DNA from 3 places in the Erwinia sp. LJJL01 genome. Region 2 is predicted to be linked to each of the others. Evidence: predicted binding sites of a transcription regulator. Region 2 holds the regulator's gene; each other region holds the start of a gene.
The links. Region 2 encodes LexA, which represses DNA repair genes until DNA is damaged. Its sites were predicted from a motif close to TNCTGTATGTACATACAGNA; they were not measured.
Positions count from the first base shown of each region.

Region 1 (5,143 bases), 2.2 Mb from region 2:
CCCATCTTCACCAGTGGAGTGAACAGCCGCAGTTTGGGCTGGACTTCGACAATAATATTACCACCTCTCCTCAGCCCAACAGCTGGCTGAAACGCTGGTCGGTGTTCTTTGCTGAACAGCGCATCGGCTGGCAGCTGCAGCTCGCCGCTGAAAAGGGTATTCAGTATGGGGATATCGAGCTGATTGTGCACTGCGCGCAGACGGCCCTCGACGCCCATCACCCGCAGCCGTCGCTACTGCACGGCGATCTGTGGCCGGCGAACTGCGCGGGGAGTGACAGTGGTCCCTGGCTATTTGATCCAGCCTGCTACTGGGGCGATCGTGAGTGTGACCTGGCCATGCTACCGTGGTTCAGTCAGCTGCCGGGGCAGATTTTCGAGGGTTATCAGTCGGTGTGGCCGCTACCTTGCGGCTTCTCACAGCGTCAGCCGATTTATCAGCTCTACTATCTGCTGAACCGCGCCAATGTCTTCGGCGGCAGCTGGCTTGGGGAGGCACAGCGTGCGGTAGGCACCCTGTTAGATGTGGACGATTTGGCTAAACAGCACGCGCGTCCGGCCTGAGATAAGCCCGGGCGGGGCACCTTCCCCCGCCCGCCATCCTCAGTAGATAAACCCGGCCAGCTTCAGCACGAAGTAGCCCGCTACGGCGATGATAATCGGCAGGACGTACAGCGGGAATATTTGCAGGAAAATGGTGTGGCGCGGCACCACAATCCTCTCTTCCAGCTGCGCACGCGTGTGCCCTTCTGTACCGCGCGCGTTCTCCAGAATCAGCTGATCCTCAATCCCTTCACGCAGAAAGCGCGACTGGCGCCACATTCGCGCGCCGGAAGCCTGCAGAGCAAGGCCGACAAAAATCAGCACGTAGATAACCCAGAACAGCACGTTGCTGCCGTGATTAAAATCCGGTACCGGTGAGTTATTCCAGAAGCTGGAAAGAAAACCGGTGTTAAAACGGATCATCTCAATCATCACATGGGCAAAATCCTGCATCACCGCATTAATGCCCTCGCGCTTTTCCCGGCTTTTTTCCAGAAAACCCAGCAGGGAAATCAGCGTTGAGATCAGCGCGGGAATAAAGATAACCCAGCCCGCGACCCGCTTGATCACCGCCACTCTGCCAGCCTGTTGATAAGTCATGCCTTCTCCTGTCCATACGATGTCTGCGTGTCAGTCTACATTGAGTCGGCAAAAAGCGCCTGTAAAATGCGGTCACCAGCGCAGGATCCCGGCTAAACGCCGCTGCGATGATAATTTTTTCAGCAGCGCCTTCATGCTAAGGTGGCACAAACTGTCAAATGGAGCCGCAGCATGTCTTATCAACGCCCTGTACTCGCCGCCATCTTTGATATGGATGGCCTGCTGATCGATTCAGAACCGCTATGGCACCAGGCCGAGCTGGACATCTTCAATACCCTTGATGTTGACCTCAGCCGCCGTAAAGCGCTGCCCGACGCGCTCGGCCTGCGCATCGATCAGGTGGTGCGCATGTGGTACGAAACCCTGCCGTGGAGCGGCCCTTCCCAGGCGGAAGTGACGCAGCGCGTGATTGCCCGCGCGCTGAGCCTGGTAGAGGAGCGCCGCCCGCTGCTGCCGGGCGTTGAGCATGCGTTAAAGCTGTGCCAGGCCGAAGGGCTGAAGATTGGCCTCGCCTCCGCCTCCCCGCTGTTTATGCTGGAGCGCGTGCTGGAGATGTTTGACCTGCGCGACTATTTTGAAGTGCTGGCCTCGGCAGAATCTCTGCCCTACAGCAAACCGCACCCGCAGGTTTACCTTGATGCCGCCGCCCGGCTTGGCGTCGACCCACTGAACTGCGTCACGCTGGAAGACTCCTTTAACGGCATGATCGCCACTAAAGCCGCACGTATGCGCTCTATAGTGGTGCCTGACGCCAGCTACGCTGAAGATGCACGCTGGGCGCTGGCGGAGGTCAAGCTGAGCAGCCTGCAGCAGCTCACCCCTGCTCATCTGCGCGGTGGTTAAACCCTGAAAAGGTGCTGCCTGTGCAGCACCTCTCAATAAAAATAAAACAATGTTTCATTTTTATTGAATTACCCTCTTCCTGCGCCTATGCTCCCTGATAACCTCATTAATCAGGAAGCCGCTATGATCCTCAATGCTTTTAACCTCGAAGGGAAAGTCGCACTGATCACCGGATGCAACACCGGGCTGGGTCAGGGTATGGCCGTCGGTCTGGCGCAGGCCGGATGTGACATTATTGGCGTCAACCGCTCCGCTGCCTGCGCAACGGCAAAGCAGGTGAGCGCGCTCGGACGCCGCTTTATCAGCATCACCGCCGACCTGTCGGACAGCCACTGCGTGCCAAAGGTGATGGAGCAGGCGCTGGCAGCCTGCCCGCGGCTCGATATCCTGGTCAACAATGCCGGGATTATTCGCCGCGCAGAGGCGCTGAATTTCAGTGAGCAGGACTGGGATGACGTCATGAACATCAACAGCAAGACGCTGTTCTTTCTTGCGCAGGCGGTGGCGCGCCAGTTCGTTCAGCAGGGGCACGGCGGCAAAATCATTAATATCGCCTCAATGCTCTCTTACCAGGGCGGCATCCGCGTACCTTCGTATACCGCCTCGAAAAGCGCGGTAATGGGGCTGACGCGCCTGATGGCCAACGAATGGGCGCAGTACGGCATCAACGTTAATGCCATCGCCCCGGGCTATATGGCCACCAACAACACCGAGCAGCTGCGTGATGACGAAGAGCGCAGTCAGCAGATCCTCGAGCGCATCCCGAGCGGTCGCTGGGGCGAGAGCCGCGATATGATGGGGCCGGTGGTGTTTCTTGCCTCCAGCGCGGCGGACTACGTCAATGGCTATACGCTGGCCGTCGACGGCGGCTGGCTGGCGCGGTAAGCCAAATGCGGGTCAGTTTCTGCGCGACCCGCTCAACATTTCACTGATGTAAAAATATTTATCTTTCGTTACAGCGTCACATATTTATTCTACTGTATATATTCCCTATACTGGATGCATTGACAGTTATGCACCAGGTGTTCCCATGACGGCCGAAGGCCACCTCATATTTGCCATTGCCAGCGCCATTTTCGCCAAGCGTGCGGAACTGACGCCGGTGCTGGCCAGCGCAGACTGGTGGCATATTATTCCGGCTACCCTGCTCACCTGCCTGCTGCCGGACATTGACCATCCCAAATCTTTTCTCGGTCAGCGCCTGAAGTGGCTGTCGCACCCTATTGCGCGCGCCTTTGGTCATCGCGGATTTACCCACAGCCTGCTGGCGTTGGCGGGCGGCGTCGCGCTGCTACAGCTGAAGCTGCCCGCTGGCTGGCTGATCCCTGCCGATGCCTTCCAGGGCATGGTGCTGGGCTACCTCAGCCACATTGTTGCCGATATGCTGACGCCCGCCGGGGTCCCCCTGCTGTGGCCGTGCCGCTGGCGCTTCCGCCTGCCGCTGCTGAGAAGCCAGAAAGGTAACCAGCTGGAGCGTGCGCTGTGCCTCGCGCTGGTCGGTTATGCCATCTGGTTTCCGCCGGGAATGCCACCGTTTGGTGCGACCGGCTGGACCAGTCAGGTGGTCAATTCGGTACAAAATGGCTTTAGCCGGGTAATAAATCCGCAAAACGGACATTAATCAGGCAATAACGCAGCAAAAGTTATAAATCATTCCTTTTGGATATAAGCCTGCACCATCACTAGCTGCTACCATTTCGCCCTTGTGCTGGTTACTGCGCGTCAGAAATTAACTGAAGTCAGTTATGGCACTTTTGCCGACTATTTTTGGGAGAAATGGGAAATGAATTTTCCGCTAATTATTAACCTGGTAGCGTTCGTGGCGCTGCTGCTGCTGGTAGCAAAAACCGGCCGCACCGGCTGGAGCCTGTCGAAGAAAGTGCTGTTCGGCCTGGTGGTCGGCGTACTGTTTGGCCTCGCGCTGCACACCATTTACGGCGAAAACAGCCCGGTTATCAAAGAGTCTGTCAGCTGGTTTAACCTGGTCGGCGGCGGTTACGTTCAGCTGCTGCAGATGATTGTGATGCCGCTGGTGTTCGCATCGATTCTCAGCGCCGTAGCCCGTCTGCATAACGCCTCATCGCTGGGTAAAATCAGCGTACTGACCATTGGCGTGCTGCTGTTCACCACCGCCATTGCCGCCGCGGTTGGCGTATTCGTCACCTGGCTGTTCGGCCTCAACGCCGGTGGCCTGGTGCAGGGCGCGCAGGAAAGCGCACGCCTTGCGGCCATTCAGAGCAGCTATGTCGGCAAGGTCGCCGATCTCAGCGCGCCGCAGCTGCTGCTCTCCTTTGTACCGAAAAACCCGTTTGCCGACCTGACCGGTGCCAACCCTACTTCGATCATCAGCGTAGTGATCTTCTCCGCCTTCCTGGGCGTGGCGGCTCTGCAGCTGCTGAAGGATGATGTCGAAAAGGGCCAGCGCGTGCTGAAAGCCATCGATACGCTGCAGTCCTGGGTGATGAAGCTGGTGCGCCTGATCATGAAGCTGACGCCTTACGGCGTGCTGGCGCTGATGACCAAAGTGGTGGCAACCTCTAACCTGAGCGACATCATCAAGCTTGGCAGCTTCGTGCTGGCCTCCTACCTCGGCCTGGCGATTATGTTTGCCGTGCATGCCCTGCTGCTGTCGGTCAACGGCGTGAATCCGCTGCGCTTCTTCCGTAAAGTGTGGCCGGTTATCACCTTTGCCTTCACCAGCCGCTCCAGCGCCGCGACTATTCCGCTGAGCGTGGAAGCGCAAACTCGTCGTCTGGGTATTCCAGAGTCGATTGCCAGCTTTGCGGCATCCTTTGGTGCCACCATTGGTCAGAACGGCTGTGCCGGTCTTTACCCGACCATGCTGGCGGTAATGGTGGCGCCAACCGTGGGCATCAACCCGTTTGACCCGATGTGGATTGCCACGCTGATCGGCATCGTGACCCTCAGCTCTGCGGGCGTTGCCGGCGTCGGCGGTGGCGCGACCTTCGCTGCGCTGATCGTTCTGCCTGCGATGGGCCTGCCGGTCACGCTGGTGGCCCTGCTGATCTCCATCGAGCCGCTGATTGATATGGGCCGCACCGCGCTCAACGTCAACGGTTCCATGACTGCCGGTACGCTGACCAGCCAGTGGCTGAAGCAGACTGATAAAGCGATTATGAACACCGACTCAGACAGCG
Region 1 covers NZ_CP178576.1:4,495,185-4,500,327, forward strand. Annotated here, with positions in the region: gene ACLI4M_RS21995 (fructosamine kinase family protein) at 1-563, shown strand, start outside; gene ACLI4M_RS22000 (YniB family protein) at 603-1,142, opposite strand; gene hxpB (hexitol phosphatase HxpB) at 1,314-1,985, shown strand; gene kduD (2-dehydro-3-deoxy-D-gluconate 5-dehydrogenase KduD) at 2,109-2,870, shown strand; gene ACLI4M_RS22015 (metal-dependent hydrolase) at 3,016-3,606, shown strand; gene ACLI4M_RS22020 (L-cystine transporter) at 3,769-5,143, shown strand, end outside.
Region 1: a site for LexA is predicted at 2,979-2,998, ahead of ACLI4M_RS22015 (metal-dependent hydrolase). Genes of this name have one in related genera too.

Region 2 (5,143 bases):
ACACCTCAGCGATGTTGATTTGCGATCGCTGCGGTCTCGTTCGCGAACAGCATGCGGATGGCGTGGAAGATATCTTGAAATCTTTGGCCCTGAAGTCAGGTTTTACCCTTGGGCATAGTGTGATTGAAGCGCACGGATTTTGTCAGGAGTGTGGTGAGATTGAAGCCTGCACCCATCAGGATGCGTGCCAGCACGATCATAGCGTGCAGAGTAAAAAGCGCGGGCGTTGATAAATTTTTTGCGGGAATTATTGGGGGATGGCACATTCCATGTGCCTGGGTAGGAGCTAATACTTACTGTCGTTCGTCGCTTACCAGCGATGATCGTTACGGGTTTCCCAGTCTTTAAGCTCTTTTTCGGCCTGATCTTTCTGATAGCCGTAGCGCTCCTGGATTTTGCCGACCAACTGATCGCGTTTACCTTCAACCACGGTCAGGTCGTCATCCGTCAGCTTGCCCCATTGCTCTTTCACTTTACCTTTAAACTGTTTCCAGTTACCGCCGGCTTCGTCTTTATTCATGATGTGTTTCCTCTACCTTGGGTTAAAACAGCTTTTATGGTTAAGAATTCCACTTAGATACCAGTCAAATATCTGGTCAAGTGCTTAACGTAGAGATAATTGTAGTAGAGAAATGGGTTCTCGTTGCGACAACCCCTGACAAAAAAGCCATAAAGCAGAGAAAAACCCTAATACATCATAGAGGTAGCGCAGCGGCGGAAGACGTAAACAAATGTTTCAGTGAGCAAACCAGGTGCCGTTGCGCCAGTGCCTGCGCCAGATAATCCACAGCGTCAGGCCGCGCAGCAGCAGGAACACGGTCATTGCCAGCCACAGCCCATGATTACCCAACCAGGGAACGCTGCACAGGGTTAAGGCAAAACCGACCGCGGCTATCGCCATGCCGTTACGCATCTCGCTGGCGCGCGTGGCGCCAATAAACATCCCGTCCAGCAGATAGCATCCCACTCCCGCCAACGGCATCACAACCTGCCACCAAAGATAGCGATGGGCCAGCTGCTGCAGCGGCTGTAGCGAGGTCAGCAACGCGACTATCTGCTCGCCACACAGCGCATAGAGTAACGAGAAGGCGATGGCTACCACCACCGACTGGCGGCAGGCAGCGTGCCAGACGCTGAGCAGGCGCTGGCTGTTGCTGGCGCCGTAGGCTTCGCCGGCGCAGGCTTCCACCGCATAGGCAAAGCCGTCGAGGGCATAGGCGGTAAAAGTCAGGAACATCAGCAGCACTGCATTGACCGCCACCACATCGCTGCCGAGCCGCGCCCCTAAGAGGGTCAGCGAGGCGAAGCAGATTTGCAGCAGCAGCGAGCGCAGCATGATGTCGCGATTAAGTCGCAGCAGGCGCCCCAGGTTTCCGCGCCAGGCATTGAGTAATAGGCGCAGCGACAGGCCGCGCAGTACCATCACCCGCCACACCAGCAGCAGCCCGACAATAAAGCTGACGTACTCCGCAATAGCGGTGGCCGCCGCCGCGCCCTGCACGCCCCACCCCAGGCCGATAACGAACCACAGGTCGAGCAGAATATTCACCAGGTTACCGACCACCAGCAGGATCACCGGCGCACGCGCATACTGCACGCCCAGCAGCCAGCCGAGCAGCACCAGGTTAGCCAGCGTTGCCGGGGCGCTGAGCCAGCGGATCTGCATAAACAGCGCCGCCTGGTGCAGCACCGCCTCGCTGCCGCCGGTCAGACTGAGCGCCAGCTGAGTGAGCGGCGTTTTCAGGATGATGAACAGCAGCCCGGCGAGCAGTGCCAGCAGCAGCGGCTGCATTAGCGCGCGCGCCAGCGCAGGTTTGTCCTGCGCGCCAAATGCCTGCGCGGTCAGCCCGGTGGTGCTCATACGCAGGAACAGCAGCAGCATAAACAGGAAGCTGGTAACGGTAGTACCGACCGCAACGCCGCCCAGGTAAACCGGGCTATCGAGATGGCCAATCACGGCGGTATCCACCAGGCCTAGCAGCGGCACGGTGATATTGGAGAGGATCATCGGCAGCGCCAGCCGCCAGAGGTGTTTATCAGCTGTAGTGAGGAGTCGCATGGTGCGTTACCAGGATTTCACAGGGGTCGGTATCTGGATTTAGTCGGGGTCGGTCATGACCGACCCGCTTAGAGGGAGTAACTGCTACAGCCAGTTGCCGTTGCGGATCACGCCGACGGCCAGACCTTCGATGGTCAGCGTCTGGTTACGCAGGTCAACCACGATAGGCTGGAATTCCGGGTTTTCCGGCAGCAGATGCACGGTGTTACCCTGGCGCTTCAGGCGCTTAACGGTCACTTCATCATCGATACGGGCAACCACCACCTGGCCGTTACGCACATCTTCAGTTTTATGTACCGCCAGCAGGTCACCATCCATAATGCCGATATCTCTCATCGACATTCCGCTGACGCGCAGCAGGAAATCGGCGCCCGGTTTAAACAGGTCAGGGTCCACTTTGTAGTGGCCTTCGATATGTTGCTCAGCCAGCAGCGGTTCACCTGCGGCGACGCGACCAATCAGCGGAAGACCGTCTTCTTCTTCCATCATCAGGCGGATACCGCGTGAAGCGCCTGAAACAATCTCAATCACGCCTTTACGCGCCAACGCTTTGAGGTGTTCTTCAGCGGCATTCGGGGAACGGAAACCGAGCTGCGTAGCAATCTCTGCCCGTGTCGGCGGCATGCCGGTCTGGTTAATGTGGTCGCGAATCAGGTCGTAAACCTGCTGCTGCCTTGCCGTTAGTGCTTTCATCCCGCCCCCTGGTTGTTTATACAGTCGACTGTGAGTATATACAGGTATTTGCGCGATGAAAACCTAAAGTTGGTCAAAATTCAGTTTGTTGCAAATTTTGGAAAACTCATCGCAAATGCGGCACTAACAGCATAATCCAGACAAAAACAGCCAGCAAAATCGTCAGCAATACGGCTGCCGAACCCATATCTTTCGCCCGGCCTGCCAGCGGGTGAATTTCACTGCCGATGCGGTCGACGACCGCTTCAACGGCGCTATTGAGCACCTCAACGATAATCACCAGCACCACGGAGCCGACCAGCAGAACACGAGTGATGGCGTCCACGTCGAGCCACAGAGCAACAACAATGGCAACAATAGCGGCGATAGCCTCCTGACGAAATGCCGCTTCATGCTGCCATGCCGCGCGTAAACCTTTCCAGGAATAGCCCGCAGCTTTTATAATCCGAGTCAATCCGGTGACGTTACTTGCCATAATCAGGGAACCCTTTACGATGTTGAGCGTCAATGTCTGGGTGGCGCACATTTTGCAACACCACAGAATCTGTTGGCGCTTTCTGGTATGCTTGCGGCGCTTTGCTAACAAGAGGCTTCATGTTGTCTATGTCAGGTTGGCGTAATTTATATTATAACTTATTGAATCTACCAGTTAAATTCCTGGTAAAAAGCAAGGCGATCCCCGCTGAGCCGGTTGCCGAGCTCGGGCTGGATACGTCGCGCCCTATTATGTATGTACTGCCTTATGATTCAAAGGCCGATCTCCTTGCACTGCGAGAGCAGTGCCGCAAGCAGGATCTCCCCGATCCGCTGGAACCGCTGGAGATAGACGGGGCCGTTTTGCCACGTCATGTGTTTATCCATGATGGCCCACGCGTATTCCCCTATTTCGTGCCGAACCTTGAGTCAGTCAAGCTGTTCCATGAATATCTCGACCTGCACCGCAGCCATCCGGACCTGGATGTGCAGATGGTGCCGGTATCGGTGATGTTCGGGCGCTCGCCGGGCCGCGAGGTTCAGGGCGATGCACAGCCGCATCTGCGGATGCTGAACGGCATTCAGAAATTCTTTGCGGTGCTGTGGCTGGGCCGCGACAGCTTTGTGCGCTTCTCGCCGATGGTCTCTTTACGCCATATGGCCACCGAGCACGGCACCGACAAGATTATTGCCCAGAAGCTGGCCCGCGTGGCGCGGATGCACTTTGCCCGCCAGCGTCTGGCTGCCGTCGGGCCACGCCTGCCGGTGCGTCAGGACCTGTTCAATAAGCTGCTGCAGTCGAAAGCTATCGCCAAGGCGGTGGAGGATGAAGCGCGCAGCAAGAAAATTTCCCATGAGAAAGCCCAGCAGAACGCCGTTGAGCTGATGGAAGAGATTGCTGCCGACTTCTCCTACGAGGCGATTCGCCTCACCGACCGCATCATGGGCTGGACCTGGAGCAAGCTGTATCAGGGCATCAACGTTAATGGCGGCGAGCGCGTGCGCCAGCTGGCGCAGGACGGGCATGAAATTGTTTACGTCCCCTGCCATCGCAGCCATATGGACTACCTGCTGCTCTCTTACGTACTGTATCACCAGGGTCTGGTGCCGCCGCATATCGCTGCCGGTATCAACCTGAACTTCTGGCCAGCCGGTCCGATCTTCCGCCGCCTGGGTGCGTTCTTTATTCGCCGCACCTTCAAGGGCAACAAGCTCTACTCCACGGTGTTCCGCGAATATCTCGGCGAGCTGTTTACCCGCGGCTATTCGGTGGAGTATTTCGTTGAGGGGGGCCGTTCACGTACCGGTCGCCTGCTCGACCCGAAAACCGGCACGCTGTCGATGACCATTCAGGCGATGCTGCGCGGCGGTAATCGCCCAATTACCCTGGTGCCCATCTACATCGGTTACGAGCACGTGATGGAAGTGGGTACTTACGCCAAAGAGCTGCGCGGTGCGACGAAAGAGAAAGAGGGCTTTATGTCGATGGTGCGCGGGCTGCGTAAGCTGCGCAACCTCGGTCAGGGCTACGTCAACTTCGGTGAGCCGCTGCCGCTGGTCTCCTACCTTAACCAGCAGGTGCCGGAGTGGCGTGACGCGATCGACCCTATTGAAGCCCAGCGCCCGGCGTGGCTGACCCCGGCCGTCAACGATATCGCCCAGAAAGTGATGGTGCGCATCAACAACGCCGGTGCCGCTAATGCCATGAACCTGTGCGTCACCGCGCTGCTGGCCTCACGCCAGCGTTCGATGACGCGTGAACAGCTGACTGAACAGCTCGACTGCTATACCCAACTGCTGCGCAACGTGCCCTATTCGCCGGACTCCACCGTGCCGGATATGACGCCGGAAGCGCTGCTGGAACATGCGCTGAGCATGAATAAGTTCGAGCTGGAGCAGGACAGCATCGGTGAGATT
Region 2 covers NZ_CP178576.1:2,257,977-2,263,119, reverse strand. Annotated here, with positions in the region: gene zur (zinc uptake transcriptional repressor Zur) at 1-230, shown strand, start outside; gene ACLI4M_RS11310 (CsbD family protein) at 311-520, opposite strand; gene dinF (MATE family efflux transporter DinF) at 737-2,059, opposite strand; gene lexA (transcriptional repressor LexA) at 2,144-2,752, opposite strand; gene ACLI4M_RS11295 (diacylglycerol kinase) at 2,859-3,227, opposite strand; gene plsB (glycerol-3-phosphate 1-O-acyltransferase PlsB) at 3,356-5,143, shown strand, end outside.

Region 3 (5,143 bases), 1.3 Mb from region 2:
GGCTGGTACCGTCAGTTGAGGGGCAGCTGATTCTGATGGTGGTCACCGGCGTGCTATTCTTTGCCTTCCGCAACGTGCAGTACGCCCACGCCACGATGTTTATCACCCTGCTGGTTCTGCTCTGTTTCAATCTGCTGGGTGAAGGGTTTGAAGTGGCGATCCCGCGTATTGTCGATACCCTGATTGGCTGTGGCATTGCCTGGCTGGCCGTGGCATTTATCTGGCCTGACTGGCGCTTCCGGCGGCTTCCTGCCGTGGCAGAGCGCACCCTGAACGCCAACTGCCGATATCTGGATGCGATTCTCGTGCAGTACCATCAGGGCAAGGACAATCGGCTGGAGTATCGCGTTGCCCGTCGTGATGCCCACAATGGTGATGCGGAGCTGGCTTCGGTGGTGTCTAATCTTTCGGTCGAAAACAAAGCCGACCGCACGCTGCGTGAAGCGGCTTTTCGCCTGCTCTGCCTGAATCACTCTTTCCTCAGCTATATATCAGCGCTCGGTGCGCACCGTGAAAAGCTGGAGAGTGACGAGATGCTGCAGCTGATGGATGACGCCGTCTGTTACGTCGATGATGTGCTGCACATTGAGGTTGTGGAAGAGGATAAGGCTCAGCGGATGATGGATAGTCTGGCGCAGCGCATTCAGCATAGTGAAGCCGATACGACAACGAAAGAGCCACTGGTTCTTCAGCAGGTTGGCCTGCTGGTGGCTCTTTTACCAGAAATTGCCCGGCTGAAAAAACAGATCGCGCAGCGCGGCTAACGTAACCCCTGGTTGCGTTCGCGCGCTCTTTTCGCTTCCCGCTGCGCATTGCGATGGAACCACATGCGCAGCTCTTCTTTCATCTCCTGCGGCAGAGCTTCGTAATGGCGACCAACAATCGCCCCCTGCAACGCGTAGAGCACGGTTAAACCGAGGTTGCTGTTGCAGGTCCGTAGCAGCAGCCAGCTCCGCTTCGCGCCCTTCTGTTTTAGCGTCTCGATGTTGTTAATTCCCACCTGGTGCAGCAGCATCTCCATTCGAACCCCCAAATTGGGCAGGTCCTTAAGCCGCCGCTTTTTCTGCTTTTCTAACTGCTGCGTCCTGGCCCCCAGCAGGCAAAGGCGGGAAAGCGCCACCAGCTGATCGCTGTCTGACCATAAATCACTGTCAACGCGATAATAGTGAAGGGCCACCGGCACGCCGCGCTTTTTCAGGTTTAGCGGCTCCATTTTGCGTTCGACAATATAGGGCCGCACTTGCTCACAGGCTCGCAGATAAAGCTCGCCGTCAGCGACGACCGCAAAAACGGTTTTCTCCACCGTCAGGCAATATCCGCCAAACTGAGTGCGCGATTCAACTTCCCCCAGCAGCTGCAGACGCTGTTTTGCCTCTTCAATTTTACGTTTTGAGCTAGTCATGATCTCTCCCTGTACATTTAAGATTTTTCTAACTATCGTCCTTAAATCAACGCATTAGAAAGTATTCAATCTCAATTACGTGTTCAATGAATAAATTCAGTTCCCACGTTTTACCTAAAGGATTTGCGAGACGTAACGAAAAAATAAAAAACCAGGAGAGGTCGATTTGCTGCGGGGAGGCAATCCCTGAGGTATCCCCACAAATGACTTCTATCGCTAAACGTCCGCAAACCGGTCTGAGCTCAGCCTGAGCACGCCGGAACGGCAAAAGACGCTCCCTGCGGGCCTCGGCACGCGGCAAGGGATGGCCGTGCTGGGCGACGCGCTTTCAGAATCGCCCCCGGCTTTAGGGATTAGCCGATGGTTAAAAAAAACCGGATCAAGGCGTGGCAGCAGAAATTACCCTCTTAATTTTCGCATAACTATTTCCTGCTGTTTCCCGTGGTGGAGTATTGCAGTAGAAACACGCCTGCGCCGCCCTGCACCCGTAACAGCCGAATAGATTCCAAACAGCTCAGGGATAAGATTTAATCTACTATGACAAATCATGACAAAAGAGCAGGCAAAGTAGCGCCAGAATAAGTTCCGAGAAAGTTTGGAGAATAACAGATGAAAATAAGCGCGCCTTTAGTAGCCGGTTTTTTCCTGCTGGTTTCCGCTACCGCCATCGCACAGGGAGGGGATTTCAAAACGGCCAGTGCCGATGTTATGCATCACAAGCTGCTGAATACCCATGTTTCTATAGCAGACACGGCGGAGATGCCGGATGAACGCCGCGAGGAGCCTTTCCATAAAAATCACCATGTCAGTTATTGATCGCAGCACAATAACATTAAATTATTATCAATTAACTCAATCCCACTAACTTTTGATATCCAGGAACAGAGTGTCAATAAAATTTATTTTTACCTAACCGGCCAAGCCAGGCGTTAACAGGCAGAATAATAATTTCGCTTTATTAAACCCCGCAGCTTGCAGCTGAATTTAATAACATGTCAGCAGATAAATTAGCGCAGTAGTATTCTGCAGCCTGTGTATGTTCAGGCGCAGAGTGAGGCGGGCGGGGAAGATCTTTTCTCTGCGGGATTGGCGCGGGTAAACAGTTCGTACGGGTTACGGCGTTTGCTCATGCGGGTGATGGCTACTTCCATCATGACAAGCGCTGTTGCACACGCAAGATTAAGGTTGATCTTTGCTCACTGTGGATATACTGTATATCCATACAGTCACCTGTGAGCGAAGACACCATGCGTACTCATTCCCTGAAATCTCAATCTGTTACTCGTGCCCTGCACGTTCCTTCATCCGCAGCTGCCTGCGGTAATGGTCTGATCAGCGAACTGACTTACAGTGAGAATCAACCTGGTATGACTCAGCGACTGCTGCTGCCGTTGTTGCAACAGTTAGGTACGCAGTCGCGCTGGCAGCTGTGGCTCACGCCGCAGCAAAAACTGAGCCGCGACTGGCTTCAGCGCTCCGGGTTACCGCTGGATAAAGTGATGCAGTCCCCTCACTCCACCACCATCACCACCGTTGAAGCGATGATCAAAGCGTTGAGCACGGGAAATTACAGCGTGGTTTTGGGCTGGCTGGAAGAGGAAGTATCAGAAACGGATCGTCTACGTTTGCAGCAAGCAGCGGATTCTGGACAAGCTCTCGGACTGATTATGCGCCCGGAAGAGACCTCTTATCTTCCATCCAGACCGTTAAATGGAATAAAAATTCACTCTAGTTTGTATCATTAAGTAAAATTGAGATTTTTCTCAGGTTTTTTCTTTCCCTGCCCCGCTTTAACCCGCTGATTATGTTATGACGCGGCTAGACAATGGTTTAGCTGCGTTCACAGACCCTTTTTTCAGCAAAGAATTCACCCTCAAATGTTAAAAAATGTGTATGAAACCCTGTTTTTTTGCTGAGCACCGTCACATCATACTTGTAAGTTTGCTGGTACGTTGTAGACTTTAGCTCGCCAGGGTGCTCAATAACCTCCTTTTTTTGGAAGAGTCATAATCGAGCTACACAACCCGGCGAAGGATTAAACCAAAGAGCTAACTTAAAGCTCATTGCCTATTTGGATGATAACGAGGCGCAAAAATGAAAAAGACAGCTATCGCAATTGCAGTGGCACTGGCTGGCTTCGCTACCGTAGCGCAGGCCGCCCCTAAAGATGACACCTGGTACACCGGTGCTAAACTGGGCTGGTCTCAGTACCATGACAAAGGTTACTACGGTAACGGTTACCAAGATAACGACGGCCCATCTCATGAAAGCCAGCTTGGTGCTGGTGCATTCATGGGTTATCAGGCGAACCCATACCTGGGCTTCGAGCTGGGTTATGACTGGTTAGGCCGTATGCCTAACAAAGGCGACCAGGTTAACGGCGCATTCAAAGCACAGGGCGTTCAGCTGGCAGCTAAATTAAGCTACCCAGTAATGGACGATCTGGACGTGTACACCCGTCTGGGTGGCATGGTATGGCGTGCTGACTCCACTCAGCAGGTTGTTGGCGGCGATCGCATCAGCGACCACGACACCGGTGTTTCTCCACTGGCCGCGGTTGGTGTTGAATACGCAGTGACCAAAAACTGGGCAACCCGTCTGGACTACCAGTGGGTTAACAACATCGGTGACGCAGGTACCGTTGGTGCGCGTCCTGATAACTCCATGCTGAGCGTTGGCGTTTCATACCGCTTCGGTCAGGATGAAGCAGCAGCTCCAGTTGTTGCTCCAGCACCAGCTCCAGCTCCAGTTGTTGAAACCAAGCGTTTCACTCTGAAGTCTGACGTGCTGTTCAACTTCAACAAAAACACCCTGAAGCCAGAAGGCCAGCAGGCTCTGGATCAGCTGTACACCCAGCTGAGCAATCTGGATCCTAAAGATGGTTCTGTTGTTGTTCTGGGCTACACTGACCGTATCGGTTCAGAGCAGTACAACCAGAAGCTGTCTGAGAAGCGTGCACAGTCTGTTGTTGACTACCTCGTTTCTAAAGGCATCCCTGCTAACAAGATCTCTGCACGTGGCGAGGGTAAATCTAACCCAGTCACCGGCAGCACCTGTGACAGCGTGAAAGGCCGTAATGCCCTGATCGACTGCCTGGCGCCAGACCGTCGCGTAGAAATCGAAGTTAAAGGCATCAAAGACGTTGTGACTCAGCCACAGGCTTAAGTCCATCAGTCATAAAAAAACCCCGCCTCGGCGGGGTTTTTTATTGCCGGTCTCTTTTCCGGCAGAGCTAACAGAATCGCGCTTATTCCGGCTTGCCCAGAATGGCTTTCAGATCCTGCTTGAGCGACGACATCTGGCTGGCGTACTGCTCTTTTCTTTCCGCATCTTCAATCAGCTGCACAATCGTTTCCGATAGTGTGCTATTACGGCGCTGTGCCAGACCCGCCAGGCGCTGCCACACCAGATACTCCAGATCGATAGATTTTTTACGCGTGTGTTGATGCTCGGCGTTGAAATGACGTTTGCGTCGGGCGCGAATCGTCTGTTTCATGCGGTTTTCGAGCGTCGGATTAATATGCAGGCTAATCCACTGCAACACTTCAACCGGCCGGTTTTCCATGACCAGCAGTTCATCCACGGCTGCCTGCGCGGCGCTTAATTCGATATAGCGCGTGATCGATTCACCTTCGCGGTGTTTTTTGACCAGATACTTCCACTTCCAACCGCTTTCCAGATTTTCCAGTTGTTGATATTTCATCGGAATCTCATGCTGACCACATAACGGGTTAAGAATAA
Region 3 covers NZ_CP178576.1:3,580,970-3,586,112, reverse strand. Annotated here, with positions in the region: gene yccS (YccS family putative transporter) at 1-764, shown strand, start outside; gene ACLI4M_RS17720 (TfoX/Sxy family DNA transformation protein) at 761-1,402, opposite strand; gene ACLI4M_RS17715 (hypothetical protein) at 2,012-2,218, shown strand; gene sulA (SOS-induced cell division inhibitor SulA) at 2,650-3,147, shown strand; gene ompA (porin OmpA) at 3,497-4,567, shown strand; gene matP (macrodomain Ter protein MatP) at 4,650-5,105, opposite strand.
Region 3: a site for LexA is predicted at 2,611-2,630, ahead of sulA (SOS-induced cell division inhibitor SulA). Genes of this name have one in related genera too.